3 regions of the Lysinibacillus sp. PWR01 genome follow, and region 2 is predicted to be linked to each of the others. Evidence: riboswitches for the same ligand, from Rfam matches in the RefSeq annotation. Region 2 holds a riboswitch; each other region holds the start of a gene.

The links. Region 2 has a riboswitch for lysine ahead of ACEVFT_RS02365 (amino acid permease). Riboswitches for the same ligand answer to the same signal wherever they lie in the genome.
Positions count from the first base shown of each region.
Region 1: it holds a riboswitch for lysine, as region 2 does, so the genes downstream of both, ACEVFT_RS07410 (aspartate kinase) here and ACEVFT_RS02365 (amino acid permease) in region 2, are expected to answer to the same signal.
Region 3: it holds a riboswitch for lysine, as region 2 does, so the genes downstream of both, ACEVFT_RS16120 (transporter substrate-binding domain-containing protein) here and ACEVFT_RS02365 (amino acid permease) in region 2, are expected to answer to the same signal.

Region 1 is NZ_JBHERJ010000046.1:25,506-33,890, forward strand. It holds gene ACEVFT_RS07395 (amino acid permease) at 1-1,307, shown strand, start outside; gene trxA (thioredoxin) at 1,429-1,740, shown strand; gene uvrC (excinuclease ABC subunit UvrC) at 1,864-3,654, shown strand; lysine riboswitch at 3,763-3,941, shown strand; gene ACEVFT_RS07410 (aspartate kinase) at 4,076-5,302, shown strand; gene ACEVFT_RS07415 (YslB family protein) at 5,396-5,830, opposite strand; gene ACEVFT_RS07420 (succinate dehydrogenase cytochrome b558 subunit) at 6,103-6,711, shown strand; gene sdhA (succinate dehydrogenase flavoprotein subunit) at 6,778-8,385, shown strand, end outside.
Region 2 is NZ_JBHERJ010000021.1:1,261-12,435, reverse strand. It holds gene ACEVFT_RS02405 (PepSY domain-containing protein) at 1-273, opposite strand, end outside; gene ACEVFT_RS02400 (sensor histidine kinase) at 270-1,565, opposite strand; gene ACEVFT_RS02395 (response regulator transcription factor) at 1,555-2,250, opposite strand; gene ACEVFT_RS02390 (Nramp family divalent metal transporter) at 2,461-3,726, shown strand; gene ACEVFT_RS02385 (ABC transporter permease) at 3,773-4,462, opposite strand; gene ACEVFT_RS02380 (ABC transporter ATP-binding protein) at 4,455-5,378, opposite strand; gene ACEVFT_RS02375 (sensor histidine kinase) at 5,509-6,444, opposite strand; gene ACEVFT_RS02370 (response regulator transcription factor) at 6,449-7,141, opposite strand; gene ACEVFT_RS02365 (amino acid permease) at 7,296-8,759, opposite strand; lysine riboswitch at 8,842-9,018, opposite strand; gene ACEVFT_RS02360 (CynX/NimT family MFS transporter) at 9,197-10,405, shown strand; gene ACEVFT_RS02355 (hypothetical protein) at 10,475-11,005, opposite strand; gene ACEVFT_RS02350 (nitric oxide synthase oxygenase) at 11,084-11,175, opposite strand, start outside.
Region 3 is NZ_JBHERJ010000073.1:281,124-292,298, forward strand. It holds gene ACEVFT_RS16095 (5-bromo-4-chloroindolyl phosphate hydrolysis family protein) at 294-944, shown strand; gene ACEVFT_RS16100 (toxic anion resistance protein) at 941-2,008, shown strand; gene ACEVFT_RS16105 (DUF6501 family protein) at 2,057-2,254, opposite strand; gene ACEVFT_RS16110 (amino acid ABC transporter ATP-binding protein) at 2,519-3,250, opposite strand; gene ACEVFT_RS16115 (amino acid ABC transporter permease) at 3,263-3,988, opposite strand; gene ACEVFT_RS16120 (transporter substrate-binding domain-containing protein) at 4,159-5,016, opposite strand; lysine riboswitch at 5,136-5,322, opposite strand; gene odhB (2-oxoglutarate dehydrogenase complex dihydrolipoyllysine-residue succinyltransferase) at 5,664-6,923, opposite strand; gene ACEVFT_RS16130 (2-oxoglutarate dehydrogenase E1 component) at 7,015-9,840, opposite strand; gene ACEVFT_RS16135 (HAMP domain-containing sensor histidine kinase) at 10,073-11,175, opposite strand, start outside.

The DNA.
Region 1 (8,385 bases), on a different contig from region 2:
GTCATATCACGATGATGGCGTTAGGTGGTGCCATTGGTGCGGGATTATTTAAAGGAAGTAGTGCAGCCATTGATATGGCAGGGCCATCTGTGTTGATTGCCTATTTAATAGGTGGCATTATTTTATTATTTGTCATGCAAGGCTTAGCAGAAATGGCCGTTCGTAATAAAGAAGCAAGAACCTTTAGAGATTTAGTGCAATCAGTGTTAGGCAAATACCCTGCGTATTTCCTGGATTGGATCTACTGGAAAATGTGGGTTTTAAATATTGCAGCAGAGTCTGTCGTTGCTGCTATTTTTATTCAATATTGGTTACCAGAATATCCAATTTGGATACTCGCACTATCTGTTTCAGTGTTAGTAACAGCCATTAATTTATTATCCGTAAAAATCTTTGCAGAAACAGAATATTGGCTAGCATTAATCAAAATTACCGTTATTATTGTCTTTATCATTGCAGGACTTATTTTATTGCTTGTTACGTTTGGAAACCATAGTGCTGTTGGTTTTGCTAACTTAACGGAGCATGGTGGTTTTTTCCCTAATGGATCAAAGGGATTAATTGCTGCTATGCTTGTAGTTATCTACTCTTATGGTGGTACAGAAATCATCGGGATTACATTAGCTGAAACGAAAAATCCTGAAAAAGTAGTACCGAAAGCTGTTCGCAGTACATTAGTACGTATTGTTACTTTTTATTTACTACCTTTCTTTATTATCGTAAGCTTGATTCCTTGGAATGAAGTAAATGGGGTTCCTGAAAGCCCATTTGTCATGGTTTTTAAAATGGTTGGTATTCCAGGGGCAGACCATATTATGAACGCTGTTGTTTTACTGGCCATTATTTCATCGATGAATTCAGGACTTTATGGTTCATCACGTGTACTATATACACAGGCTGTAGACGGACGTGTGCCTAAAGTCTTTGCTCATTTATCGAAACGAAAAGTACCGGTATATTCCATTTTAATGTGTACATTAGCGATGTATTTAGGCGTCATTTTATCTTTATATGCTGGAAGCAAAACCTTTGATTTCTTAATGGGATCACTTGGTTATACTGTGCTATTTATTTGGTTAATTATTGCGATTGCTCATTTAAAATCACGTAAAAAACAAGCAGAGAATACAAGTGCCTATGAAGTAAAATGGTTCCCTTATACCACTTGGATAGCCATACTGGCGTTAAGTGCGATTCTCATTGGCATTATTTTTACCACATCTATTATCGTGACAAGTATTACGTTATCTATCTATCTTTTTATTACGTTAACCTATGTATTGAAAGGTCGTTATCAAGTCAATTAATGGCTGTCATTTAATTTTTCAACACAGTTTTGCATAAAAAATACATTGTAGGCAGATTGTTCGCTCAAGTGAATTTATCCATGCTATACTACAATCATAGTAAGTTTAAGGAGGATTTCAAATGGCAATTGTACATGCAACAGATGCTACGTTCCAGGACGATATTAAAGAAGGGTTAGTACTAGTAGACTTTTGGGCTGCTTGGTGCGGACCATGTAAAATGATTGGGCCAGTTCTTGAAGAAATGGACGCTGCAGGTAGTGCGGCTAAAATTGTAAAAGTTGACGTTGACAATAACCAAGGTACTGCAGCTCAGTATCAAATTATGTCAATCCCGTCTTTACTATTATTTAAAGATGGAGAATTAGTTGACAAAACTGTAGGCTTCCAACCGAAAGAAGCTTTAGAAGCATTTATCGCAAAACATGCGTAATGAATGAAGTTCACAAAGCCGAGCCATCAATAGATGTGTTCGGCTTTTTTTCGTTATATAATAAAGAAAAATAACTAATAGGATTCATTGAGGGGAATTTTTACTTAGGGGGGCAGGTAGGTAATGAACGATTTAATAAAGCGAAAACTGGATATTTTACCGGATCAGCCTGGCTGCTATTTGATGAAGGATCGACAAGGGACAATCATTTATGTCGGTAAAGCAAAAGTTCTGAAAAACCGTGTACGCTCCTATTTTACTGGAACACATGAAGGGAAAACTCAAAGACTTGTAGGTGAAATAGAAGATTTTGAGTATATCGTGACATCATCTAATATTGAAGCACTTATTTTAGAGCTGAATCTCATCAAGTTACATGATCCAAAATATAATGTCATGTTAACGGATGATAAGACCTATCCATATTTAAAAATTACGAATGAAAAACATCCTCGTCTGATTACGACACGGAAGGTAAAAAAGGATAAGGCTAAATATTTTGGTCCTTATCCGAATGCCTATGCAGCGAGCGAAACGAAAAAACTATTGGATCGACTGTATCCGTTGCGCAAATGTGTACAATTACCCTCCAAGGTTTGCTTGTACTATCACATGGGTCAATGCCTAGCACCTTGTGTTAAGGAAATTGATGGTCAGGTTTATCAAGAGATGATTGAGGATATGACGAAGTTTCTCAATGGTGGTGTGGAGGCAGTCAAAAAAGAGCTTGAAGTTAAAATGCTTGCAGCCGCTGAAAACCTAGAATTTGAACGAGCGAAGGAATTTCGAGATCAAATTGCGCATATTGATACGGTCATGCAGAAACAAAAAATAGTATCAAGTGATACAACAAATCGCGATGTATTTGGCTATGCCGTTGAAAAAGGGTGGATGTGTGTTCAGGTTTTCTTTGTGCGCCAAGGTAAACTGATTGAGCGTGATGTCTCGATTTTCCCGATCTATCAGGATGCAGAGGAAGAATTTTTAACATTTGTTGGGCGCTTTTATGAAAAGCCAGAGCATATTAAGCCAAAAGAAATTTTTATTCCACAAGCCATTGATGCAGCCATCTTAACGGAATTATTAGAGATCAAAGTTCTCACACCAAAAAGAGGTCAAAAGAAGGAACTGGTTGAATTAGCAACCAAAAATGCCGAAATTGCTGTGGCAGCTAAATTCCAGCTGATAGAACGTCAGGAAGAACGTACGATTGGTGCTTGTGAGGCACTTGGTGAAGCAATGGGTATTAGTGCACCTTTACGAATTGAGGCTTTTGATAATAGTCATATGCATGGAACAGATGCAGTATCTGCCATGGTTGTTTTCATTGATGGAAAGCCTGCGAAAAAGGAATACCGAAAATATAAAACGCGTACAGCAGCCAAGCATGATGATTACGGTGCAATGCAGGAGGTTATACGTCGTCGTTATATACGTGTTTTAAAGGAAGGTCTACCATTACCAGATTTAGTGTTAATTGATGGTGGAAAGGGGCAAATGGAAGTAGCCCGTGAAGTACTAGAAGATGAGCTTGGTCTTGTCATACCGATTGCTGGTTTAGCCAAGGATGACAAGCATAATACATCTCAGCTATTGTTTGGCGATCCGCCAGAGGTGATTGCCTTAAAACGTACAAGTGATGGCTTTTATTTATTACAACGAATTCAAGACGAAGTCCACCGCTTTGCTATTACCTTCTTGCGTCAACAGCATGAGAAGCATGCCATTCAATCTGTATTAGATCATATTGAAGGGGTAGGACCAAAACGTAAGCAACAGTTGCTTAAATATTTCGGATCAGTCAAAAAAATTCGAGAGGCGAGCGAGCTAGCTTTACAGAAGGCAGGGATGCCCGCTAATTTAGCAAGCCAAATTTTTAGCTATTTTCAGCAAGAATCATTGTCAAAGGAATAGGCATGTGCTATGGTTGTAAATAACATTGTTTTCAATGTTATGGAGAGCTAACTGGCGTGACTAGCTTATTTACGCTAAGGCTTAATGAATTGAATACATTCACTTTAAGGTGATGATAGAGGTGCAAGATTCAAGAGTAACACAATGGAGGATGGACAAGTCCAGAGATATTGTGTGAAAGGGGAGCTTGCCGAAGTCCAGCGTTGTTGTTTCCATTGCTGTACTGGTTTTGCATTTAAGAAATGTAAGACTGTCGATTCTAAACGTTTCGGAGAGCTATCACACATGGGCAAGTTACGATTATTGTACATGTTATAGGCAGCTTTCACGTTTTGTGGAGGCTGCCTTTTAGTTTTTCTAGAAACTGTTTTGTCTCCTGTAATTAGGTGAAATACATGGACTGGAAGGGAGAACGAAAGAAATGGCTAAAATCGTGATGAAGTTTGGAGGAGCTGCATTAGCTTCTACTGAACAAATCCAACAGGCAGCTCGGAAAGCGATTGCTGAAAAGGACAGAGGATTTGATGTAGTGGTAGTTGTTGCAGCAATGGGACATACTGCCAAAGAAATGAAAATGATGGTACATCAACTAACTGACGATGTGTCAAAACGAGAATTAGATGCAGTTTTGTCTACAGGCTCTCAATTATCTAGTGCTTTATTTGCCATTGCCTTACAGGAAGCAGGCTATGAGGCTGTGTCTCTGACTGGATGGCAGGCAGGTATTCATACGGATGGTATGTATCAGCATGCGCGTATCGACTATATTGATGTTAGTCGAATCGAAGAACACTTTGCACAGGGGCAAATTGTAGTCATTGCTGGGGAACAAGGGGTTGACGAAGATCACAATATCACCATGTTTGGGAAAGGTGGAGCTGAAACGGCAGCTGTAGCGCTTGCCATCGCATTGGAAGCGGAGCGAGCTGATATGTATACAAATGTGGACGGTGTTTATACAGCAGATCCATGTTATGTGACACATGCCCAAAAGCTACAGGAAATTTCCTATGATGAAATGTTAGAATTATCTCATTTAGGATCTCATGTCATACATCCACGTGCGGTGGAGTTAGCAAAGAAATTTCAAATGCCTGTTATCATACGCTCAAGTTTAGTAGAGTCAGTAGGCACTTTATTGAAGGAGGAAGTGGAAATGGAAAAAAACTTAGTTGTTCGTGGCGTGGCCTTTGAATCAGATATTATTCGTTTAACAGTAGGGTATGATGCTTTCTCTAATGCTTCATTAGCAGATATATTTACTATTCTTGCTGAGAACCGCATTAATGTAGATATTATTGTTCAAGCCATTATTGATGGGCTGAAACCAACTGTTTCGTTTTCCATTTTAAAAGAGGAATTTGCAGAAGCATTACGTGTTCTAGAAGATAGTAAATTATCACTCGGATTTAGTTTTGCAGACTTCGAAATAGGGTTAGCGAAAGTTTCCATTATTGGTTCAGGCATGGCCTCTAATCCAGGTGTTGCTGCTCGTATGTTTGATCGGTTGCGTCGTGAAAATATCCCTGTGAAAATGGTGAGTACTTCTGAAATAAAAGTTTCTGTTGTTGTACCACAGGATGATATGATCCAAGCAGCTAATGCACTGCATGATGAGTTTAATTTAGAGCAAGCACTTTACATATAATAATAGAAGAAACAGCATTTTATGTAATTGTCCGAAATTAAAGGAAGAAAAAAGAAGGATTGTCATCCCGTTAGGGGGAGACAATCCTTTTTATTACTCTGAGGGAATGGTATTCATAATACGTTCTTTGACGTCCCATTTGACTGTAAACATGACGTATTGTTGCTTTTCTCGCTTTTCATTATAGCATTCTGTAAGATAGCCTTTCGCTAGTTGAATTTGCTCTGCTATAAATCCTGCTTCAAGTTTAAAGCTACGTTGTTTAATTTGCAGAATTTCAGGGTCGTTTGTCAACTGGAAAATGCGTCCATCCTTTGATTCCTTCATAAGCTCTAATGTACCCCAGCAGGCATCTGCGAAAAATGCGATAAGTTCATCTTGACTTTTACATGGGAACTTGCGAGCAAGCTCTTTACCTGCCCAATAAAGGACATCATCTTCATGTTTACCAAGTATAGAAGATAGAATATGATCACGAATGATCTCATAGCCAAATGATGAGATTGTAGGAGATGGAGTGTTTAACATTGTTATCCTTCTTTCTTAGAATTTTCTTAAAATTTAACGGTAATAAAGTAATGATAGATTTTTCGAGAAAAAACGACGCATCATGTACTAGATTAGTTCTTTAATAAGCTCTATGAAAAACTCCGAGTTGCCTTGACGCTCGTAGCTCTTGAGAGTACAATAAACATGTCATAATATTGTACCATGATGAAATACACAGTCAATGAAGTATCATTTACAAAATGATGACTTCTTTTGTTGTGCTATTTTAAGTACTAAGGGGGGTAACAGTCTTGTCGAAAGATCGAGAGTTTTTATGGCGTCGCTTACATTCTCTACTTGGGATCATTCCAGTAGGTCTGTTTTTAACGATGCACCTGTTCATTAACTTTACAGCAACAGGCGGGGCAGAAAGTTACAACGATGCTACCGCAGTAATGGAAAAGATTCCATTCCTTATCCTAGTTGAATGGATTGTCATCTATATTCCATTAATGTTCCACGCATTCTATGGTGTCTACATTGCATTCACTGCTACACCAAACACAGGACGTTTCAGCACGTACCGTAACTGGATGTTCTCTTTACAACGTTTTACTGGTGTATTCTTAGTGATATTCATCGCATGGCATATTTTCCAAACTCGTATTCAAAAAGCACTTGGCACACACGTTGATTACGACATGATGGCGAATATCGTTGCTAATCCATTCATGCTTGGATTCTACATTGTTGGTATTTTATCAGCAACTTTCCACTTATCTAACGGTTTATGGGCATTCCTAGTAAGCTGGGGTATTACACAATCTCCTCAGTCTCAAAAGATTGCTACTTACGTAACAAACATTATTTTCGTAATTCTAAGTGTAGTTGGTGTGGCAGCTATTTTAGCTTTCGTATAATTCAATAGAAGCTACGATAGAGCACATGCAATCATTGCAATTTTTTAAGAGGAGTGAGAAATAATCATGGCGAAAAGCAAAATAATTGTTGTCGGCGGTGGTCTTGCCGGTCTGATGGCAACGATTAAAGCAGCTGAAGTTGGTACTGAAGTTGATTTATTCTCATTAGTTCCTGTAAAACGCTCACACTCTGTTTGTGCGCAAGGCGGAATTAATGGTGCGGTAAATACAAAAGGTGAAGGGGATTCTCCATGGATTCACTTTGATGATACAGTATATGGTGGGGACTTCTTAGCGAACCAACCACCAGTAAAAGGTATGTGTGACGCAGCACCTGGCATTATCCACTTAATGGACCGTATGGGTGTTATGTTCAACCGTACACCAGAAGGACTTTTAGATTTCCGTCGTTTTGGTGGTACTTTAATGCACCGTACAGCTTTCTCTGGTGCAACAACTGGTCAACAATTACTATATGCGCTAGATGAGCAAGTTCGTTCTCATGAAGTAGCTGGTTTAGTAAATAAATATGAACACTGGGAATTCCTTGGTGTTATTATCGATGAAGACGGCGTTTGCCGTGGTATCGTAGCGCAAGATATGCGTACAGAAGAAATTAAATCATTCCGTGCAGACGCTGTTATTATGGCGACTGGTGGCCCTGGTATTATCTTCGGTAAAACAACAAACTCTGTTATTAACACAGGTTCTGCTGCTTCTATCGTTTATCAACAAGGTGCTTCATATGCGAATGGTGAATTCATTCAAATTCACCCAACAGCGATTCCTGGAGATGACAAAAACCGTCTAATGTCAGAATCAGCTCGTGGTGAAGGTGGTCGTATTTGGACTTATAAAGACGGTAAACCTTGGTACTTCTTAGAAGAGAAATACCCAGCTTATGGTAACTTAGTACCACGTGATATTGCAACACGTGAAATTTTCGACGTTTGTGTAAACCAAAAACTTGGTATCAATGGCGAAAACATGGTATACCTAGATCTTTCACATAAAGATCCACATGAATTAGACGTTAAACTTGGTGGTATCATCGAAATCTACGAAAAATTCGTAGGGGATGACCCACGTAAATTACCAATGAAAATTTTCCCAGCAGTTCACTATTCAATGGGTGGATTATGGGTTGACTACAATCAAATGACTGAAATTCCTGGTCTATTTGCAGCAGGTGAATGTGATTACTCTCAACATGGTGCAAACCGTCTTGGTGCAAACTCATTATTATCTGCTATTTACGGTGGTATGGTTGCAGGACCAAACGCAGTAGATTATGTAAAACATCTTAAAAAGCATGCTGAAGATCTTCCACAAGAGATTTATGATGCTCGTGTAACAGAGGAACAAGCGAAATGGGATGCTATCATGAAAATGGAAGGCACAGAAAACGCTTACTTACTGCATAAAGAGCTTGGTGAAATGATGACTGCTACAATGACTGTAGTACGTTACAATGATCAGCTTGAAGATACATTGAAAAAACTTGATGAGCTTACTGAGCGCTGGAACAACATCAACATCAATGATACGCAAAAATGGAGCAATCAAGGCGCGCACTTTACACGTCAGCTAAAAAATATGTTAGTGCTTGCAAAAGTAATGACAAAAGGTGCACTATTACGTAATGAATCTCGTGGTGCACACTATAAACCTGAT
Region 2 (11,175 bases):
ACTTTGTCCTTCTTTCATTATTAGATCAGTCACCTGCTGTGTCGTAACATCAAGTATGGCCGCATATTTAACATTCTCCCGCGTAAATAGCATTTCAAAGGTATTTCCTTGTTTCTTCACTTGTGTAACATGGCCATTATAGATTGTTTCAATATGGCGAACAGCCTCCGCTTCACTAAGAGGTTGAACGTAAAAATAACGATTTTGAATAAACCAAATTACTCCACTACAAAGAAGGATAATAACAACAATTATCAACATCCACTTTTTCATTGCTGTCCCTCCTTCGGTATACATAAAGTAAAGCTTGAGCCCTCCCCTAGCTTACTTTTCACATCTATCGTTATACCCAATTGTTGTGCCAGCTCATGTGCTATTGCTAGCCCTAGCCCTGAACCGCCTGTCTTACGATTACGATCCTCTGTTACACGATAAAAACGCTCAAACAAATGAGGAATATGCTCTGCAGGAATACCCATACCAAAATCTTGGATGGTAATACGTACTTGATTAGTTGTTTCTGTGGCTAGAATACGTACTTCATCCTCACTATATTTCCTCGCATTATCAAGTAAAATAAAGAGTAGTTGCTTCAATATTTTTTCATCACTATAAATAAATCTTGGAATCGTCGCATCCATTCTAAATGTTCGATGATATGCCTGCTCCATTTGTGAAGCTACTTTATTTAAGAACGGGGCAAGCTCTAGCTGCTCGAAATGAACGTCCAAATGCTCATTATTTTTAGCTAGTTCTAGCAATTGCAGCACCATTTCATGCATACGAGATGATTCATTAGCAATGGCTTGTAAGGATTCCTGAGCAACCTCCCGATTATCAAAACCTCTTCTTAGGAGTAATTTTGCATAGCTTTCAATAACAGTTATAGGTGTTTTCAGCTCATGGGAGGCGTTTGACACAAATTCTTGTTGCTTTTGATAATGCTGCTCAAGCTTCTCCATCATCATATTGAAAGTACGATTAATATTTGTTAACTCGTCTCCACCTTTTTCTGCGATATCTATTTTTTCATATTTCCCAGTAGATGCACTTTTGCGCATGGTCTCATTTAAACGTTCTAGCGGTAATAAAATAAGACGCCCAAGTACTAAGCTCGCTAGGAAAATCGGAACTGTTGCCATAACCGATACAACAATCAATATGACCTTTAACAAATCTAATGTCCGCTCTACTTCTTCCATAGATTGCTGTAATGTTATGTCCACAACCGTTCCGTCTATCCAAATAGCAGGCATTGTGTAGGTAATAGAAGGACCTTCTTGCATTTCAAGAGTAGCCTGAACCTTTGTTTTCAAACGTTCACCTTCATAAATATAGACAGCGCCATCTGTTGGCATATATGCTCTTAATACTTGCTGTAGGTTGGTTTGTGCATTTAACTGACTCAGTGTAGCGCTTAAATCATTTGCCCGTGTCTGGAGCTGATTATATTCCGTATCATAGGCAAATTTCTCATACAACAAATAAATTCCACTATTTGTTGCCACTACTATAACTAGCATTAGCAATGTTGTTAGTAGATGAATTTTTGTTTTAAGTCTCATAACTGTGTTCCTTTAGCACATACCCAACACCTCGAATTGTTTGGATAAGAGGTGCTGGATTAGCAGCCTCAAGCTTTTGCCGTACATAACGTATATAAACATCCACAACATTTGTATCCCCATAATAATCATAGCCCCACACAGCCTCTAATATTTGCTCCCTTGTCAGTACTTGTTTGGGATGTTTCAGTAAATAGAACAGCAAATCATATTCACGGGGTGTCAGCTGAATTTCCTTATCAAAATAGACAACTTCCCTTGTTTGCTCGTTTATCGATAAATGGCCAAATGTAAGGGCAACTTGCTTTGGACTGACCTTCTGCGAAAATCGTAAAGCATTGCGAATACGTGCCAGCAGCTCCTCAATTTCAAAAGGCTTTGTCACATAATCATTGGCTCCTAAATCCAAGCCCTTTACCTTATCCTCTACCTCGCTTTTGGCAGTCAACATGATAACAGGCGTCTGGGATTCTGTTGCACGAATCCGCTTTAGCACATCAATACCGCTCATCTCAGGTAGCATGATATCAAGTAAAATTAAATCCCATTGCTGCTCACGGTATTGTAGTAAGCCTTCTGCTCCTGTATGGGCCTTTTCTGCCTCATACCCTTCAAATTGAAGCTCCAGTTGTAGCACTCTGGCAATATTTTCTTCATCTTCAATAATTAAAATTCGATGCGTCATGTCGAATCCGTCCTTCGCCTTTTCTTTTCATCGTATACGATACAAGTGGTGAAAGTCTAATTAGAAAATGATGAGAATGACACATACTTATAAAGAAAGATAAAACAAACTGCTTCACTTTTTTTATTCCTAGCGTTAGAATACTAATATCTTATTTTCCTATAGGAAACTTTATTTCGTTAATGATACTTTTTGAAACGAGGGAACAATATGGTTTACAAAAAAGTCACAAAACCGACTGCAGAGGCGGTTTTAGATGGAGATATAAAAGGTTGGCGACGATTTTTACCATTTTTAGGACCTGCTTTCATTGCAGCAGTCGCCTATATCGACCCTGGTAATTTTGCTACAAACATTACAGCAGGTTCTCAATACGGCTATTTGCTACTTTGGGTTATAGCCTTTTCTAATTTAATGGCCGTGTTAATTCAATCCCTGTCTGCCAAGCTTGGCATTGCGACAGGAAAGAATTTACCTGAAGTAGCACGCGAGCATTTTTCTAAAAAAACATCTATCTTTTTATGGATACAGGCTGAATTGGTCATCATTGCCACTGACCTCGCTGAATTTATCGGGGCAGCATTAGGGCTTTATTTACTTTTCAATATTCCTATGCTTCCCGCAGCATTGATTACAGCGGTGGGTTCATTCGCTATTTTAGAGCTGCAAAGAAGAGGATTTAGAGCCTTTGAGGCAGGTATCTCAGGCATGGTTTTAATTGTTGTGTTAGCATTTGCCTTCCAAACATTTTTAGCCCAGCCAGCATGGGGCGATGTAGCGATTGGCATGTTCACGCCACACTTTGAAGGTGTAGATTCGCTATTACTAGCAACAGGTATTTTAGGTGCAACCGTTATGCCTCATGCTATTTACTTACATTCTTCGTTAACACAAAATCGTATTATTGGTCGTAATGAGGATGAAAAGAAACGTATTTTCCGTTTTGAATTTATCGACATTATCATCGCTATGATTATTGCTGGTGCCATCAATATGAGCATGCTCATTATTGCCGCAGCAGTATTCCACACACAAGGCATGGTAGTAGAAGATTTAGATGTAGCCTATAATGGCTTAAAAGAGGCGCTCGGCCCAATGGCAGCTATTTCCTTTGGCTTAGGTTTACTCATTGCAGGGCTAGCTAGCTCCTCTGTAGGAACTTTAGCAGGCGACGTAGTCATGCAAGGATTTATTCAAAGAAAAATACCACTTTATTTACGTAGAGCGATTACTATGGTGCCTCCGCTAGTCATTATTGCATCAGGGGTGAACGCAACCTATGCTCTCGTTCTAAGTCAGGTTGTGTTATCTTTCGGTATTGCATTTGCCCTGGTCCCACTTGTCATGTTTACAAGCAAACGAGACATCATGGGCAGTTTAGTCAATCATCGCATTACAACTATTTTAGGTTGGTTTGTAGTTGTCATCGTTGTGGCATTGAATATCTATTTACTGTGGGAAACAATATTTGCGTAATAAAAAACCAGGTACTCTTAAAAATTGAGTACCTGGCTTTTTTCGATTAAACATCAACCTTCTCAACATTCCGTATGGCTAAATAGGCAATACCAAGACCCACGATTGCTAAAGTAATTGGAATAATAATAATATCGTTTAAAGTAAAGTTACCTGAATTAGACGAAGTTACAGATACAATGATAATAGATGAAATGATCGTTGTCGGTATGGAGTATTTTCTCATCCCGAAATACAATGGGATTAAAGCTATACCTGAGGCGGCAATCGCATTCATCAATATAGAAGGTATGTGCTGGATAATTAAAGAACTTGATAGTACATCAGGAATTAATTCATATCGATCGCTAATGACACAAAAAATTGTTGTAATAAGAGCATTGGAGATAATGATCATAGTGAATGTAAATAGCATGACAATGGCAAGCTTTGCGACCATTAATTTCTTTCTACTTATAGGATACATAAAGGCTAATGTGATGGTTTTAAATTTATATTCTCCGATGATTAACTTAGCTATTAACGTAGAAGCAAAAATAATAAAAACTGCTCTTACAAAGGAATCAATGACACTTAAAGCAACCTCATAATTTTCAAGCCCTGGATCTCCCTCTACTTTAGAAATAAATAAAATCATAAACAAAAACCCAAGAATAACAAAATTAGCAATAATGGCTCCTTTAACATAGGACCCTAAATGAAATTTTTTCATTTCTAAACGCATTAAATTAAGCATGAACAACGCCTCCATTGATTAGCTTTAAGAAATAATCCTCTAATGAACTTGTTTTTTTACTAATCTCCTCAATCTCAACGCCATGTTCAATTAATGCTCTAGATAGGGTTTGCTGGGATACTGTTGAGTCATAAATACGTATAGAGTTATCATCCATCAGCTTGAAATTAGTAATCTTCAATTCACTTTCAATAATAAACGCTGCCTTTTTCCCATCACTTACGATCACTTCCGTATAATTGACCTGATCACGATTGATTGTATCCATTGCCACCTCAGTGATGAGCCTACCATTCTTAATAACACCTATCGTATCGACCAATTGTTCTATTTCAGCCAGAATATGACTAGAAATAATAATGGTTATGCCATACTCTTTACAAAGCATCTTGAAAAGCTCTCTTAACTCCTTTATCCCTACTGGGTCCAATCCATTAATGGGTTCGTCTAATATAAGTAACTCTGGCTTTGTAATAATAGCTCGTGCAATGCCTAATCTCTGTTTCATCCCCAGAGAAAAATCTTTAACCTGCTTATTTTCTGTTTTCGATAACTTTACTAAATTAAGAACATGCGCAATTTCTTTCTTATCATAATAACCCATGTATTCACAATGTAGTTCCAGAGTCTCACTAGCCGTTAATTTTTCATAGAAAATAGGATATTCAATAATTGATCCCATTCTTTTTAGTATTTCATAGGATCGGTCTGTCAATTTCTCCCCTAAAATCTCTACATCCCCACTTGTAGGTTTCGTTAGATTAGTTAGCATCTTCATAACAGTGGTTTTACCTGCACCATTAGGACCTAAAAATCCATAAATCTCTCCCTTCTTAACGTTCATATTGACAGCAGAAACAACTTCTTTTCCATCGTAGACTTTCGTAAGCTGGTTTGTTTTTACAATGTATGTCATGTAATTCTCTCCCTCAATTGTGACTACGTTCATTATAAAAAATGAAACTCTCTATTTTATTACTGCATTCTTACAAATTTCTTAAGTAAAAAAGCCTGCAAAGCATTAAAGCTCTACAAGCATAAATGATTCAATACATCATTCGTTTTAACGAAATGGTAAAAATGGTTTTTTCATAGGGAATACTCGATAACCGAATGGAGCCATTCATTATTTCTACTAGTCGCTTTGTAATCGTTAGTCCCAAACCACTACCTTGGAAGGATTTATTTCGAGAATCCTCTAGTGTATACATCCTTTCAAAAACGCTATCGATATGATATTCATCAATGCCCTTGCCACAATCCCACACATCAATATCAATATTGGCTTCATCATTTCGTACGGTAATTCCAATGACATGGCCATCTGCACCATATGCAATAGCATTAGACAGTAGATTGTTTAAGGCTCTATCTAATGCTTCTTCATTACCGAATGCATACATAGGGCGCTCTGGGATATCAATCTTAATATCTAATCCCATTGAGGTAACCAGATCATAAAAAGATAATATATTTTTACGACAGATTTCACTGACATTGATTTTAGTGATTGGATAATCTGTATCTCCAGCCTCTAATTTCGCCAGATCAAAAAATGTATGAATAATTTTTAATACTTCTAAAGTTTTAGCATGAACACCCGTAAGTAATCGTTGGCGTTCCTCCTCACTAATCGAGCTCTGAAGTTGAAGCATCTCAATATAGCCTAATACAACCGTTAAAGGCGTTTTAAGATCATGCGAAATGTTTGCCAACATCTTTTTCATGGAATTTTCCATTTTCTGATGTGTTGCTTGGATTTTTTGATGCTGATCTAGTACGGTATTCATTGTAATAAGTAACTGTTGAATTTCTGAATTTGTAGTTGCTACTAAAATCTTTTCATAAGTCTGTTCATTCACAATTACTTGTAATTTTCTATGCGTGTATTGGATAGTGCGATCTTGTTCCTTTTTGACTTTCCATTGAAAAATAATAATCCCGATTAGCAATACCACTATTAGTAATAGAAATATCATCATATTCTTAACCCTCAAACTTATAGCCGATTCCCCATAGGGTTTTAATATATAGAGGATTTGACGGGTCATCTTCTATTTTTTCTCGTAGTCTTCTTATATGTACATTTATAATATTTTCATCGCCGTAGTAAGCATCTTTCCATATCATCTGATAAATTTGCTCTTTGGTAAAAACCCGATGACGATTTGTCACAAACAACTTTAAAATAGAAAATTCCTTTGATGTCAGCTTTACCTCTTGCCCGTTCTTTGCTATTGAGTAATTAACAATATCTATCTTTAAATTATCAATTTCTAGGACATCTTGCTTTTGGTTATCCTGACTAGAGTATTTTGTAGCTCTTCTGATAACAGCCTTTACACGTGCCGAAAATTCTAGCATAGAAAAGGGTTTAGCAATATAATCATCTGCTCCTAATCCTAAGCCCAATGCTTTATCAACATCGCTGTCTTTTGCAGACATAATAATGATAGGAAGTGCTGCCTGCTCTCGAATAATCTTTAATACTTCTAATCCATTTAGTTTAGGAATCATAATATCTAGGATGATTAAATCAAAGGTATTTTCTAAACAACTTCGTAATGCTTCTTCGCCATTGGTCGCTGTTGTGACAGAGAAACCTTCCATTGTTAAATAATTATCGACCATTTCACGAATGGCTTCATCATCTTCTACGAGTAAAATATGCTTTTGCACTATCATGCACCTCTCCCTGCCAACTCTAAATTTCCATATCTATATTACATTACCATATTTATGATGTTTATTTTGAGAGATTTTGTTCATGAGTGTCGAAAAAGAGCTGTCCTATAAACCCATCACTCTTTGGTTTACAGAACAGCTCTATTATTTAATCTTCAACTTTTAAATCACAATCTTTAAGTGGCAGCATTTTGGTTTTGTGCTTTATTTTATAGCCAAACCATAGTGCTAAAAATAGTGGAATCCCGATATACGAAACAAGAATGCCATACCAATCAATTTTATCACCTGTAAAGGCTGTGTAATTTTGTCCAATGACTACGATCATACAAACGGTAAAAGCAAATAATGGTCCAAACGGATATAATTTGGCTTTATAAGGTAATAACTTTGGATCTAAGCCCTGTGCATCAAACGCTCGGCGGAAACGATAATGACTAAATGCAATACCCAGCCATGCAATAAAGCCTGACATTCCAGAGGCATTTAATAGCCAGATATAAACCACTCCATCACCAAAGAATGACGCTAAAAATGCTAAACAGCCTACAGCTAATGTTGCCATCAGTGCATAAATCGGAATACCTCGACGACTTAGCTTTGCGAAAAATTTAGGTGCATGTCCATCCACCGCTAATTGCCATAGCATACGAGAAGATGCATACAGGCCTGAATTTCCTGCTGACAGCATAGCCGTTAAAATAATGGCATTCATTAATGAAGCAGCAAAGGCAATACCTAGGCGGTCAAATACTAGTGTAAACGGTGATACTGCGATATCTTCTGATAATAAACGTTCATCTGTGAATGGAATCAGCATCCCAATTGCACCAATCGCTAAAATATAAAACAAAAGAATACGCCAAAATACAGATTTAACAGCCTTCGGAATATTTTTACCAGGATCATCTGTTTCACCAGCTGTAATTCCAAGTAATTCTGTCCCTTGGAATGAAAATCCAGCAGCTAGGAAAATACCAAATGTAGCAAGGAAGCCACCATGGAATGGCCCATCACTAATAAAGAAATTAGTGAAACCTACAGGAGCCTGCCCACCTAAAATACCAAAAATCATTAGTAAGCTAATGATAATAAAAACGATGACCGTTACTACCTTAATCATGGCAAACCAATATTCACTTTCACCATAACTTTTTACGGATAGTAAATTAAACGTCAGTACAACAGCAATAAATAATACTGTCCACAGTGCTGATGAGCTATCTGGGAACCAATATTTCATAATTAATGACACGGCAGCGATTTCTGCAGCAATTGTGATTGCCCAGTTATACCAATAGTTCCAGCCCAATGCAAATCCTAAAGCAGGATCTACAAATTTGGTTGCGTAGGTACTAAATGAACCTGATGATGGCATATACGCAGCCATTTCCCCTAAGCTCGTCATTAAAAAATACACCATAATACCGATTAAGGCATAGGCCAGCAATGCGCCTCCAGGTCCTGCCTGTGCAATAGCACCACCACTGGCTAAAAATAGCCCCGTACCGATTGTACCGCCTAAAGAAATCATTGTAATATGGCGGCTTTTTAATTCTTTTTTCAGCTTCGGTGCTTTATGACCAAGCTGATTTACTTTTATTTCACTCACGATATAGCTTCCTTCCTATTTATGAGGCAAAAAAATGCCATCACATATACACTGTGATGGCTACGTTAATCCTCAGTTTTTCCTACATGATAGCTCAACACGTTGTGCAAACGTGACAGTTCTGTTCCTTTCGGAGACAGCCCCAGCATGAGGTTTTCAAGTCCCCTCACACTTCGGCAATATTTCCTTTCAGCTAATTTCATCAATGCTTGTCATTTCAATTAGCATACTTATAAATATCGCGACCTCTACCTCAATACAAACATGAGGCATATAATTATTAAATTTATGATGTTTATTATACTAACATAAGACCATAGACATTTCAATATAACGGAAAATGTTCTGTATTTTATGAATCTTCTACTATTTTTAATAGTGTGATAAAGTGTTATAGTAGTTCAATTAGAATGGTTATGATTAGGGGGGATTTTATTTTGACTACAAATGATCATTCCGCTAGTTATCCTAGTAAAAAAATTAGCTGGAAAGGAACAACCTTACTTTTAGTTTTCGGAGTTATCTTTATAGCCTCTACATTACGAATGCCACTAACTGTTGTTGGGCCAATTATATCCTTTATCCGTGAAGATCTTGGGATATCTAATGTATTGGCAGGCTTTCTAACAACGATTCCATTGCTTGCTTTTGCTATTATATCTCCATTTACACCAGTTGTAGCACGCAAACTAGGGCTTGAGCTAACATTATTTTTATCAACTTTTCTATTGGCCTTTGGGATTGTTCTACGTTCACTTGGTACAACAGAGTTACTTCTATTAGGTACTGTGCTAATTGGCGTAGCCATTTCTTTTGGAAATGTACTTATTCCAGGATTATTAAAATTAAAATTTCCATACCATGTCGGTTTATTGATGGCCTTTTTCACCATGTCCATGAATTTAACTGCTGGTCTTGGTGCTGGTATTAGCTATCCTATAGCCAATTCATCGTTAGGCTGGCAAGGTGCGCTGTCCATTGCACTCGTACTCGTTCTCATTACAATCTTAATTTGGATACCTCAATTAAAATCAAATAAACCCGAACCAGTTACTACATCTAAAAAGACAGGTACACCTTTATGGAAATCACCTGTTACTTGGGCTGTCACAGGCGCAATGGGGTTACAGTCTTTATTATTCTACACGACTGCAGCTTGGATTCCCGAGATCTATATTGCCCAAGGGCTAGCTCCTGACAAGGCCGGTTGGATGTTTTCCATCATGCAATTCTCACAAGTACCAATGGCTTTAGCTGTGCCTATAATTGCAGGTAAAATGACTTCACAACGCCCCCTTGTATTGATGTTTACATCCTTCTATTTAGTAGGCTTTGTTGGTGTTGTCATGGAATGGACTAGTCTTGGTGTGCTGTGGATGGTCCTTCTAGGGTTAGCAGGAGGTTCTTCATTCGCCCTAGCAATGATGTTCTTCACTCTCCGCACTCGTACTGCATTTGAGGCAGCTGATTTATCAGGATTTGCACAATCTTTGGGTTATTTATTTGCCGCAATTGGTCCTATTCTTTTTGGCTACTTGCATGATTTCTTTGGTGGCTGGAATATTGCGGGATGGCTCTTTGTCGTTGTGGCAATATTACTCTTCTTTTGCTCAATGAGAGCCTCCAAGGATGAATATGTGCATTAATAAATAAAGCAGATGGTTCAGGTTCCCCATCTGCTTTATTTCTATATGGTGTATACGTTTACGCATTGTTTAATGGTCAGATTGCTGTAGTAATGTTAGCAATTCTGCAAGACATTCTTTTGCTTCATTACTATGAACTGTCATAGCAGAAAAAATAGGAATAGCCTCTTGTAGGAGTAAATAACTAAAATAATAATAGCCTACAAAAGCTTGCTGCCCATAGCCCTTTGGCGTTTCTTCCTCCCACTCCTGCTCATCATTGTCCTCATTTTCTGACCATAAATAGTTGGTATCTAATAGCTCCTGCATGGTTTCAACAGTATTGGCTGAGTCTAGATAATCCTTTGTAATAGCATGTGCCACAGCCAAATATAACTGTAATTCTTGTAAGGAGACATCCTCCGTATTTTTACTAGCTAGCTTTTTTAAAAGGAGCAGCAAAACCCAGGGTGTCACCTGCCATAGTGTACCTTGATGTTCAATTAACTCAGCTAGCTGTGGATATTGCTCCTGTTCAATCAGCTGAGGGATGGTTGTTCCTCTACCATAAGGTGTCGTCAATTGTCTCCATGGGATATTCGGGATTTGCTGGTCTAACATAGTAAACGCCCTCTCCTCAACATGTAATTTGGAAATTAATTTTCAAAATTATTAGGAAAGTAAACATCTCCTTTACTGCTAATAGCACGGCTTTTGATAAAAATAATTTGGTGTATGATATATATTTACATAGGGTTTATGGAATATATGAGTCGTTGCAGGCGAAAGTG
Region 3 (11,175 bases), on a different contig from region 2:
CTTCTTAGATAATAAACCGCTCATCTCGATGCCGAAGCCGCTCATGGATCTCACTTAACCGCTCTCTCTGAGGCAGAAACCGCTCTTGAATTGAAAAAAAGCGATCTAAATGACTCCTTAAGAGGACAAAATCGACTAATTCATCGAAACAACTCACTTATTCTATGTATTATCATTGAGAAAGTTCACAAATAGCAGTAAAATTTATGTAAGGGATTAATTTTCAATGAAACTTTATGTCGATTATTTCGTATAAGAAGATAGACATATTGAAAAGCAAGGAGGATGAAACAATGCTTAGTGTCGGACAGTTTTTCTCTAGACATAGTGCCAGCTTTCTTATTTCGCTCACGACTGTTTCTATCGCAGCAATTGCGGCAAATCCTGGATTCTTCCTTGGTGGTTTACTGTTTGCGGGTTCCTATGCGACGAGTACAGCGTTGCTGAAACATAGACAAAAAAAGAAAGTCATGCAAATAGCAGGCATCACAAAAGAAGAATTCAAACACATTGAAACACAAGTATTAACAGCTAATAAGCATATTCAAACATTGAGTCAAAACTATTTACGTGTACGTTCTGTTTCTGCTTTTAAACAACTACTTGAAATGACGCGTATCTCAAAAAATATCGTCAAAATCGTCAAGACAGACCCACGTAAATTTTATAATGTGGAACCATTTTTCTATGCACACCTACCTTCTGCTGTGGAATTAACGGATAAATATACGATGCTTTCCAAGCAGCCAGTGAAGGATAAGGAAATTCAATTGACCTTATCCAAAACACGTGAAACCCTGACTGATTTGAATGATACGATTCAAATTGATTTAAAGGATGCGCTTGCTAATGATATCGATCATCTGCAAATGGAGATTGAATTCGCAAATCGTTCCAATCTTAGACGTAGAGAACAATTGGACTGGCGAGGCGATGATAAATGACAGCAAACGAACACGCATTTCAACTAAATACCATACCAGGGCTTTCTCCACTAGTCCAATCCTATTTAGAAACAACTCCACAAAACGAGGCGATGGCGACTTATGAAACGCTATCGCCTCTTGCGCAAAGTCGTGCATTACTGTATGCCAGTCAAATCAAGTTGACTGATTTTGAATCATTGCTGTCCCTTGGGCAAGATTCACAGCGAGCTCTGTCTCAATTTGCCGACCGCATGCTTGCTCAAGTAAAGCAAAAGGACGTCACAAAAATTGGTCAAATGCTCGATTCTTTAATGCAGACGTTAGATCGAGTAGACCCGACCGCTTTGGAACCGAAGAAGCAAACCTTTTTCAAAAAAATCTTTGGCAAAACCGAGCCTACTGTAAAGCAAACGCTAACAGAATTTGAACGTATTAGTATACAGGTGGAACGTATTGGTGTTCAGCTGGAACGTGCACAGCTTCAGCTGATAAAGGATGTTGAAAACTTAGAGGCGCTATATGCCCATAATCGAGGTTTTTTTGAGGAATTGGCAACAGCCATTGCCGCAGGACAAATGAAAAAGCAGCAAGCCATTGAGGTAGAGCTACCTGCACAAATAACAAGTGTCCAAGCAACCAAGCAGCCACTTGCGATCCAGCAATTAAATGACTTTGCTGCTCAAATTGAAAGACTGGATCAACGTATTTACGATTTACAAGTATCACAGCAAGTCGCCCTGCAAACAGCTCCTCAAATCCGTATGATTCAGCAGGCCAATCAAACGTTAGCAGAAAAAATCGAGTTTTCTATCGTTACCTTGATTCCACTCTGGAAAAACCAACTGGCGATGATGCTGTCCATGCATATGGATCATCATTATGCACGTTTAGAGGAACGATTATCACAGGCCCATGATCGCTTCTCTAGTCCCTCGTTTGAACAGCAAGTTTCGAAATTTAAAGAAACACAGCAAGAGCTGCAAACAGCGATTAAAGATGTATTTGCCCTGCATACGGCAACTGAACAAGAGAAACAACAGCTACAGGATGTGGCGGGTGCTAGCAGCTATCGGCGAGATTAACGAAAAAATGGGTGGCTCAGTAAAAGTTCTGAACCACCCTGTTTGTTTTTATTCAAAATAATCTTTATAGTAGCCACCGACATTACCTGTATTGTCGATGATAAAAATGAACTCTTCTGTTTCATTTTTCACTTCATATTCTTTCCCTACTGTTAATACGTTGGATACTAAGTATTTTGATGCATTTGTATGTTTGCAAGTAACCGTTCGTAATGTTGGCGCATCTTTCCATTTTAAATGTAACATATTCTCTCTACCTCTCTTTACTAGCAAAAGCTAATGTCTATTGCTTATTCTATAATATTTTTGGTCTTTTGTGGAGAAAAAAGAAATACTATACCTATTCTATCCAAAAAAAATGAAAATTTGAGGTGTTATGATGAGTTTTGGTGGTGTTCCGCAATGGTTTTTTATCATTGCTGTAGCATTCGCAATCTGCTTTGTGCTTTATGCAGAATGGAATTCTAGAAAATAAGTGAGTCCAACTGGTTGGACTCACCTTTTTTGTGCTTATTTTAAAGTACGCTTTAAAAATTCCTTCGTACGTTCATGTAACGGATTAACTAACACTTGTGCTGGAGGGCCTTCTTCGACAATTACGCCTTTATCCATAAAGACAACACGATCTGCCACTTCTTTGGCAAATTCCATCTCATGTGTCACGATGAGCATCGTATTGCCCTCATCTGCTAGCTGACGCATGACCTTTAATACCTCACCCACCATTTCCGGGTCTAATGCGGATGTTGGCTCATCAAATAGCATTACATCTGGATTCATCGATAAGGCGCGAGCGATGGCTACACGCTGCTTTTGTCCGCCTGAAAGCTGACGCGGCTTGGCATTCACATATTGATCCATGCCAACGATTTTCAAATATTTAAGCGCCGTTTCTTCTGCTTCTTTTTTCGAACGTTTTAACACTTTGACTTGGCCCACTGTGCAATTACTTATGACGTTGTGGTTGTTAAATAAATTGAACTGCTGGAACACCATGCCTAGATGTGTACGATATTCTTGAATATTGTGCTTTTCATCTAAGATGTCTTCCCCTTTATAAATAATTTGACCGCCACTTGGCGTTTCTAATAAATTAATGCAACGAAGCAGTGTGGATTTACCAGAGCCAGAGGAGCCAATTAAACAAACTACCTCCCCTTTTTCCACTTGGAAATTCACATCTTTTAACACTTGGTTACGTCCAAATGATTTACTTAAATGTTCGATTTTAATGACTGCCATTTGTGCGTCCCCCTATACGGCTTCTTTTTGTTCTTTTTGATAGGCATCAGGTCCATCTAGACGTTTTTCAACGTAAAGAAGAATGCGTGATGCGGTAAATGTCATGATGAAATAAAGAATACATGCAACAAAGAATGATTCGAAATAGCGGAAGTTGTTACCTGAAATTGATTTAGTTTGGAAGAATAATTCCGTTACCCCAATGACATTTAAAACGGCTGTATCTTTAATATTCATAATTAATTGGTTACCAGTCGCTGGTAAGACGTTACGCGCTACTTGTGGTAAGACAACGTGAATCATAATTTGGAAGTGATTCATACCAATTGCTGATGCTGCCTCGTATTGACCATTATCAATCGATACAATGCCGCCACGAACAATTTCTGCCATGTATGCCCCTGTATTGAGGGAAACGACTAAAATACCTGCTGTAATAAAGTGCATATCGATACCGAATGCGATATCTAATCCGTAGTAGACAACCATAGCCTGTACAATCATTGGTGTACCACGGAAAAATTCAACATAGCATGTCAGTATAAAATTAATGAGCTTTAAGCTATAAAATTTCACACCTTTTTTACGAACTGGAATCGTATGCATAATTCCGATGAAAAATCCGATAAATGCACCAATAATTGTACTAATACTCGAAATCAGTAACGTATAATACGCACCTCGTAAAAACATTTGCCAGTTGTTTTCAATAATTGAAAGTATCCATTCAAGACTCATGATGTTCCTCCTAACAATGTCATCTTGCTTGCTTATTTCTTTTGTGTCCTAGCTCTTTCTACCATTCTATGTTTTGTCACGCTAGGACATTATCATTATGTAGAGAGGTTCTCATTTTGATAATGATGAAATGATCATGCACGGACTAGCAACTAGCCCGTGCCTTGTCATTATTGTGCTGCTGGTTGTTGCGAAATAGCTTCTTCCATAATCGCTTGACGATCGTCTTCCGAAATGCCTTTTAGGACTTCATTGATTTTTTCACGATTTGCGTCGTCCTTACGTAAGCCTACAGCAATTGAAGTATTTGATGGATCTGTATCAAAACCTTCTTCAAATGCTACATATGTGAACTTATCGTTGGCAGCAGCAGCAGAAATACCCTCTGGACGTTCAGCTACATAGCCATCAATTTTACCTGCTTCTAAAGCCACACGCATTGCTGGGAAGCTTTCCATTGCCGTTTGTTTTTCTACGCCTTTGATTTGATCAATCACTGTGTAGTTTGATGTATTTAATTGTGATGTAATTTTAGCACCTGAGAAATCTTGAATCGATTTTGCATCTTCATATTTGCTACCTTTTTTAATAACCATCACAAAATCAGAAGTGTAATAGTTTTCTGTAAAATCAATTGTTTTCTTACGTTCTTCTGTTGGTGACATCCCTGCGATAATCGCATCAATTTTGTTCGATTGTAGCGCTGGCACTAATCCGTCCCACTCCATTTTAACAATGACTAACTCTTTGCCTAAACCTTCAGCGATTTTCTTCGCCATTTGTACATCATAGCCGCCTGCATACTCTGCATTATCCGCTATTTTCACAGCGCCATTCGCATCGTCTTGCTGTGTCCAGTTGAACGGTGGGTAGCCAGCCTCCATTCCAATTCGGAATTCACCGCCGCCTTCTTCTTTGTCAGCTCCAGCATCACCTGAACCGCCCTCTTTTTTGTCACTTGTGCCACATGCAGCTAGCACAATTGCCGTCATGATAGAGATCATTACTAACAACCATTTTCTTTTCATGAAAAACTCCCCTTTTCTGTAAAAAAATAAGACAACTGTACTAAAAAAGACCTAAGTATATTGAACTTAGGTCTTACCTTTTATGACAGTTGCCCAAATCCTCACTATAATTTCCATGTTTCCGAGATAGCACAACCTAGTAAATCTGGAAATCCATTTACTAGGACAGTCCTGCACTTATTCACTGCAGACCCAGTATAAAAGTACGAGCTCCTTTTATACTTCGGCGATATTTCCTTCTTCATTGCGTCTTCGCTTGCTTGTACTCTACAATGAACTAATAAATACCGCGCCTCTACCTCACTGGTAAATATTCGTGAGGTTTGTTTATTTAATTGATATTTAGATACTACTATAAAACTAATATGTTCGTCAAGACAGTTTTAACATTTTTCTGACTAATGACAATATTAGGGTATTGTGCGTTCCCTATCCATTTTAAATCGTTGAGCTTTCATCGATATTTCCGAAAATTACAACAAATTTTTATTAGAGCGTATATGCTCTCTGTGAGAAAAGTTGTGTTTATTTCTTTTGGCTCCTCTAAACGATATAACATTCGTACTCTTTCAAAAATAGAATCGGTCAAAACCTTTCGTCATGCACAAAAAAACCCTGCTGAACATTGTTCGCAGGGTTTAATGGCATTATGAATTTAATAATAAATCTTCAGGATTTTCGATTAATTCTTTAACTGTTTTTAAGAATCCTACAGAATCTTTTCCATCGATGATACGGTGATCGTAAGAAAGTGCTACATACATCATTGGACGGATTTGAACTTCACCATTTACGCCAACTGGACGGTTAACAATTGAGTGCATACCTAAAATACCAGCTTGCGTACCGTTCATAATTGGTGTTGACATTAATGAACCGAATACACCACCGTTTGTGATTGTGAATGATCCACCAGCCATGTCATTTAGGCCTAATTTTTTATCACGAGCTTTTGTCGCTAAGTTAGCGATATCTTTTTCGATTTCAGCGAAGTTTTTGCTGTTTGCATCGCGTACAACTGGTACGACTAAACCTTCTTCAGTTGATACAGCAATACCGATATCAAAGAAGTTATTTAAATGAATTTCATCGCCAGAGATTTGAGCGTTTACGTATGGGTATTTTTTCAGTGCTGCAACAACAGCTTTTGTAAAGAATGACATGAAACCAAGTTTGATGTCGTTTGCTTTCACAAACTCTTCTTGTTTACGTTTACGAAGTGCCATGATGTTTGTCATGTCAATTTCGTTGAATGTTGTTAACATTGCTGTTGATTGTTTCACTTCTAATAAACGTTTTGCAATTGTTTGACGACGACGGCTCATTTTTTCAATTGTTACACGGTCAGAATTAGCCGCTGGTGTGAATACTACTGGGCCACCTGAAGTTGCTACTGATGTAGGTGCTGCTACTGGTGCTACAGCTGGTGCTGTACCATGTGCTGCTACATCTTGTACACGTACGCGTCCTTGTGGATCTACTGGAGATACCGCTGCAAGGTCAATACCTTTTTCACGTGCAAGACGACGTGCTGCTGGCGATGCAACTACACGCTCACCAGAAGTTTCTTCTACTACTGGAGCCGCTGCAACTGGTGCAGGTGCTGCTTGTGGCGCTGCTGGAGCTGGAGCTGCTTCAGTTGGTGCTGCCGCTGGAGCTGCTGCTGCGCCTTCGCCTGCTTCTACTACTGCGATAACTTGACCAACTAGTACAGTATCGCCTTCTTCAGCTAAAATTTGTGTTAATACACCTGCTTCTTCAGAAATGATCTCAGCGTTTACTTTATCTGTTTCAAGTTCAACGATGAATTCACCTTTTTCAACGCGATCGCCCACTTTTTTTACCCACTGTGCGATACTACCTTCTGTAATCGATTCTGCTAATTCAGGGACTTTAATTTCAGCCACTTTCATTTCCTCCTTTGATTAACGTGCATGACGCACATAGAAGGGCTACTGCTTAAGGGCAAGTAGCCCAGTTTCAAAAATTGATATGTGATTATTTAACCTTTACTGACTCAGCAACCGCTTCTTCAATAAGAGCTGCTTGTGCTGCTTTATGAGAATCTGCATCTCCTTCAGAAGTTGAGCTCATTGCAGGACGACCTACATAGCGAAGCTTTTTACCTTCTGAAAGTGCATATAATGTTTCTAGTGCATAATTCCATGAGCCTTGGTTTTTAGGTTCTTCTTGTACCCAAACGATCTCTTTCACATTAGGATACTTAGCAATGATACCAGCAACTTGCTCTTTTGGGAATGGGTAAAGTTGTTCTACACGGATAATGTGTAGGTGATCGAAGCCTTCGCCGTCTTTCACGCGCTCTGCTATGTCGATCATCACTTTACCAGTACCTAAAACGATGCGCTCTACAGCTTCTGGTTTAGCGCCTAAGCCTGGTTGTTCAATCACTTCTTGGAATGAACCATTTGCTAATTGCTCAGCATTCGCCGCAGCTAATGGGTGACGTAATAATGATTTTGGTGATACGACTACAAGTGGACGTACCCCTTCTGTACCTAATAATGCTGCTTGACGGCGTAATAAGTGGTAGTAGTTTCCTGCATTTGAACAGTTCGCTACAAACCAGTTATTTTCAGCTGACATTTGTAAATAGCGTTCCATACGGCTTGAAGAGTGCTCTGGACCTTGACCTTCATAACCATGAGGTAATAGGATAACGAGTCCAGATTTTTGACCCCATTTAGAGCGTGCCCCTGAAATAAAGTTATCAAACATCACTTGTGCCATATTCGCAAAGTCACCGAATTGTGCTTCCCATACTGTTAGTACATGGCTGTTTTCTAGATTGTAACCGTACTCAAAGCCTACTACCCCAGCTTCAGTCAGTGGAGAGTTGTATACTGTAAAGGATGCGTTCGCACCAGAAATATGGTGTAGTGGTGTGAAGACATTGCCGTTGTTTTTATCATGTAGTACTAAGTGACGTTGAGAGAATGTACCACGTTGAGCATCTTGCCCTGTAAAACGTACTGGTGTACCGTCTTGGATAATCGTTGCATACGCTAACGTTTCCGCATGGCCCCAGTCAATTTTTGCAGATGCATAAGCATCACGACGTTTTTCTAAAATTTTACCAAGCTTTTTCTGTGGTTCGAAGTTTTCTTCAAACACTAAAAGCTCTTCATTGATTTTTTCTAAACGCTCCGCACCAACTGCTGTATCGATTTGTGGGAACTCTACTTTTAATTCTTCTGGCATTTCTAAATGATGATGATCATCTTTATCTGCCATTTCTTTGACATGGTCATAGGCTGCTTGCATTTCTGCATAGATCGCTGTATCTAGTGCCGCTACATCCTCATTAGATACAAGACCTTCTGCCACTAATTGTGCACCATATAATGCACGCACTGTTTCATGTTTAGATACTAATTTATATGTTTCTGGGTTTGTCACTGTTGGATCATCTGTTTCGTTATGACCATGACGACGGTAACCTACTAAGTCCACAATGATGTCTTTGCCAAATGTTTGACGGTAGTTCGCTGCAAAACGACCAACTTGTGCTACTGCCTCTGGGCTATCTGCATTGACATGGACTACTGGCACTTCATAGCCTTTTGCTGGGTCAGAAGAGTATACAGAAGAACGAGAATCATAATGTTCTGTTGTGAAACCGATCATATTGTTTGCGATAATGTGGATTGTTCCACCTGTTGTAAAGCCTTCAGTTTTAGCGAAGTTTAACACTTCCGTTACAATCCCTTGACCTGGGAACGCAGCGTCACCGTGCACAAGAATGCCTAAGCCTTTTGTACGATCGAAGGCAGGTTGCCCTGGTTTAGACGTATCATCTTGTGTGGCACGAGTAGCACCAAGTACGACTGGATTGCCCACTTCTAAGTGAGATGGGTTGTAAGCCAATTTCACATTCACACCAGATTCACGGTTGTAAGAAGCACCCATGTGGTATTTCACATCACCTGTCCAACCTTTTGTAATTTCAAGGCGGCCATGCTCTGGCATAAATAAATCATTGGAAACATGTGCAAAGTCAGAGAACATCATGTCATAAGGTTTATTTAAAATGTGTGTTAAAACGTTTAAGCGACCACGGTGTGCCATACCAATACGTACGTTTTTCACATTTTTCGCTTCTGCCGTTTTAATGATTTCATCAAATAGAACGATTTGCGTATCTAAGCCCTCACCAGAGAAACGCTTTTGCCCTACAAATGTTTTATGAATAAATTTCTCGAAATTTTCAACGCGAGTTAAACGATCTAATAGGGCTTTCTTTTCATCAGCAGATAATGCTTGTTTGAATGAGCCTGTTTCGATTTGCGCTTGAATCCAATCACGTTCTTCAGTAGCTACTACGTGACCATATTCAAATGCTACTTTATCTGTATAAATAGCTTTTAAATATTCGATTGCATCCTTACCATTTTTCACGTTTGCTGGCACATCTTTGAAGAAGATTGCTGCAGGAATTTCAGCTAAATCTGCAGCGCTTAAGTTGAACGCGCTTTCTTCAATTTGAGCTGTTTGTAGTTCACGGTTTTTCAGAGGATAAATATCTGCCGCTAAATGACCGCGTGAACGAATTGCATCTGCTAGTTTTACAGCGGCTAACACTTTTTTGTAATCGCCAGCAGGAGCCGCTGCTGTATGACTAGCTACAGCTACTTCACCTTCTACTACTACTGGTGCACCAAATTGTTGGAATAAAGAAACTAACTCCGGTTCTACTTCTTCAGGAGACTGTAAGAATAAGTCGTATTGCTCCATCACATATCCTAAGTTAGGACCAGAGAAAGCTGACCATGGAGAACTTACAGTTGTAACGTTGTTCGACATGAAAAATGACCTCCAAATTTTGCCTTTCGGCAGTTCCATTAATTAAATTGCAATTAATTATATAATATTTAGCCGTTCTTTAAAAGAATGTTTCACACTACTTTTCCATATTTTAAAGAACGTTTTTTCCATCTCAATCTTACTACTCTTCACAAAAAATACAACTCTTTTTAGCAAATTAAGCAATTTTTTTCGCAAAGGATAGAATAATGAAATAAAGCATGTATTTTTCTTAATATTTTAGCGGGATTTTCAGCAAGAAAACGGTTCCAATATTAACCTCACTCTTGACTTCTACCGTTGCATTGTATTTTTCAAGTAACATCTTCGAAATACTAAGCCCTAAGCCCGTTCCACCAATTTGACGATTTCTTGCTTCGTCCACTCGATAAAAACGATCAAAGATAAACGGAATATCCTCTTCTGCTATTCCTATACCATTATCAGCAATTTCTAAACATGCATAATTTCCAGCAACAGAAATAGAAATTTGTATCTCAGGAATTTTTTCACAATAACGAATGGCATTCTCTATTATATTACGAACAATTTGACTTAGTGCATTTTCGGAGATAAATAACAGACCTATTTCACCATGCTTCGACAGCAAAATTCGCGCTTGTGGATGAACAAGCTTGAGCTCATCCATCACTGCTTCAATGACCACTAGTGCATTTGCCTCACTTGTCTCATCTTTTTCCTCACGCCGTGCAAGCTCTAATAATTCCTCAATCATTTTGCGCATACGAGCAATTTCTGTTAAGGAGGTATCAATGGATTCTTCTAATATGGCTGGATCATGTTTACCCCATCTTTTTAAAAGAGAAAGATGCCCTTCAATTGCTTGGATCGGCGTACGTAGCTCATGGGAAGCATCGGCGACGAATTGCTGCTGCTGGGTAAATGAAATTTGCAGCTCATACATCATGGCATTGTACATTTTCAGTAAATCACCAATTTCGTCATGTGATGTATAGGTTAGCTGTATAGGCTCATTAAACCCTTGATCCATCACCGTTTTCATGGATGCACGCAATTCATGTAATGGCTTCATTAAATAGTTCGCCAAATAATAGCCAATAGAGCCTGATAACACTAATGCGCCTAATCCTGCTATCAGCATGGCGGTCAATAGATAGTGCATGAGTGATTGAAAACTAGTTAAAGGATGAATCACTTGAATATAGCCTTGGAAAAAGCCCATCCGTATCGGTTCATTGATGACCAACACATCCTGCTTATCAATGGTCATCTCAAAAATCTCTTGCAGCGAGCTAAGTGGTGCAGCAGCAGAGGTATCATTGATTAGTAAAATATCCACCCCATCTGCATTAA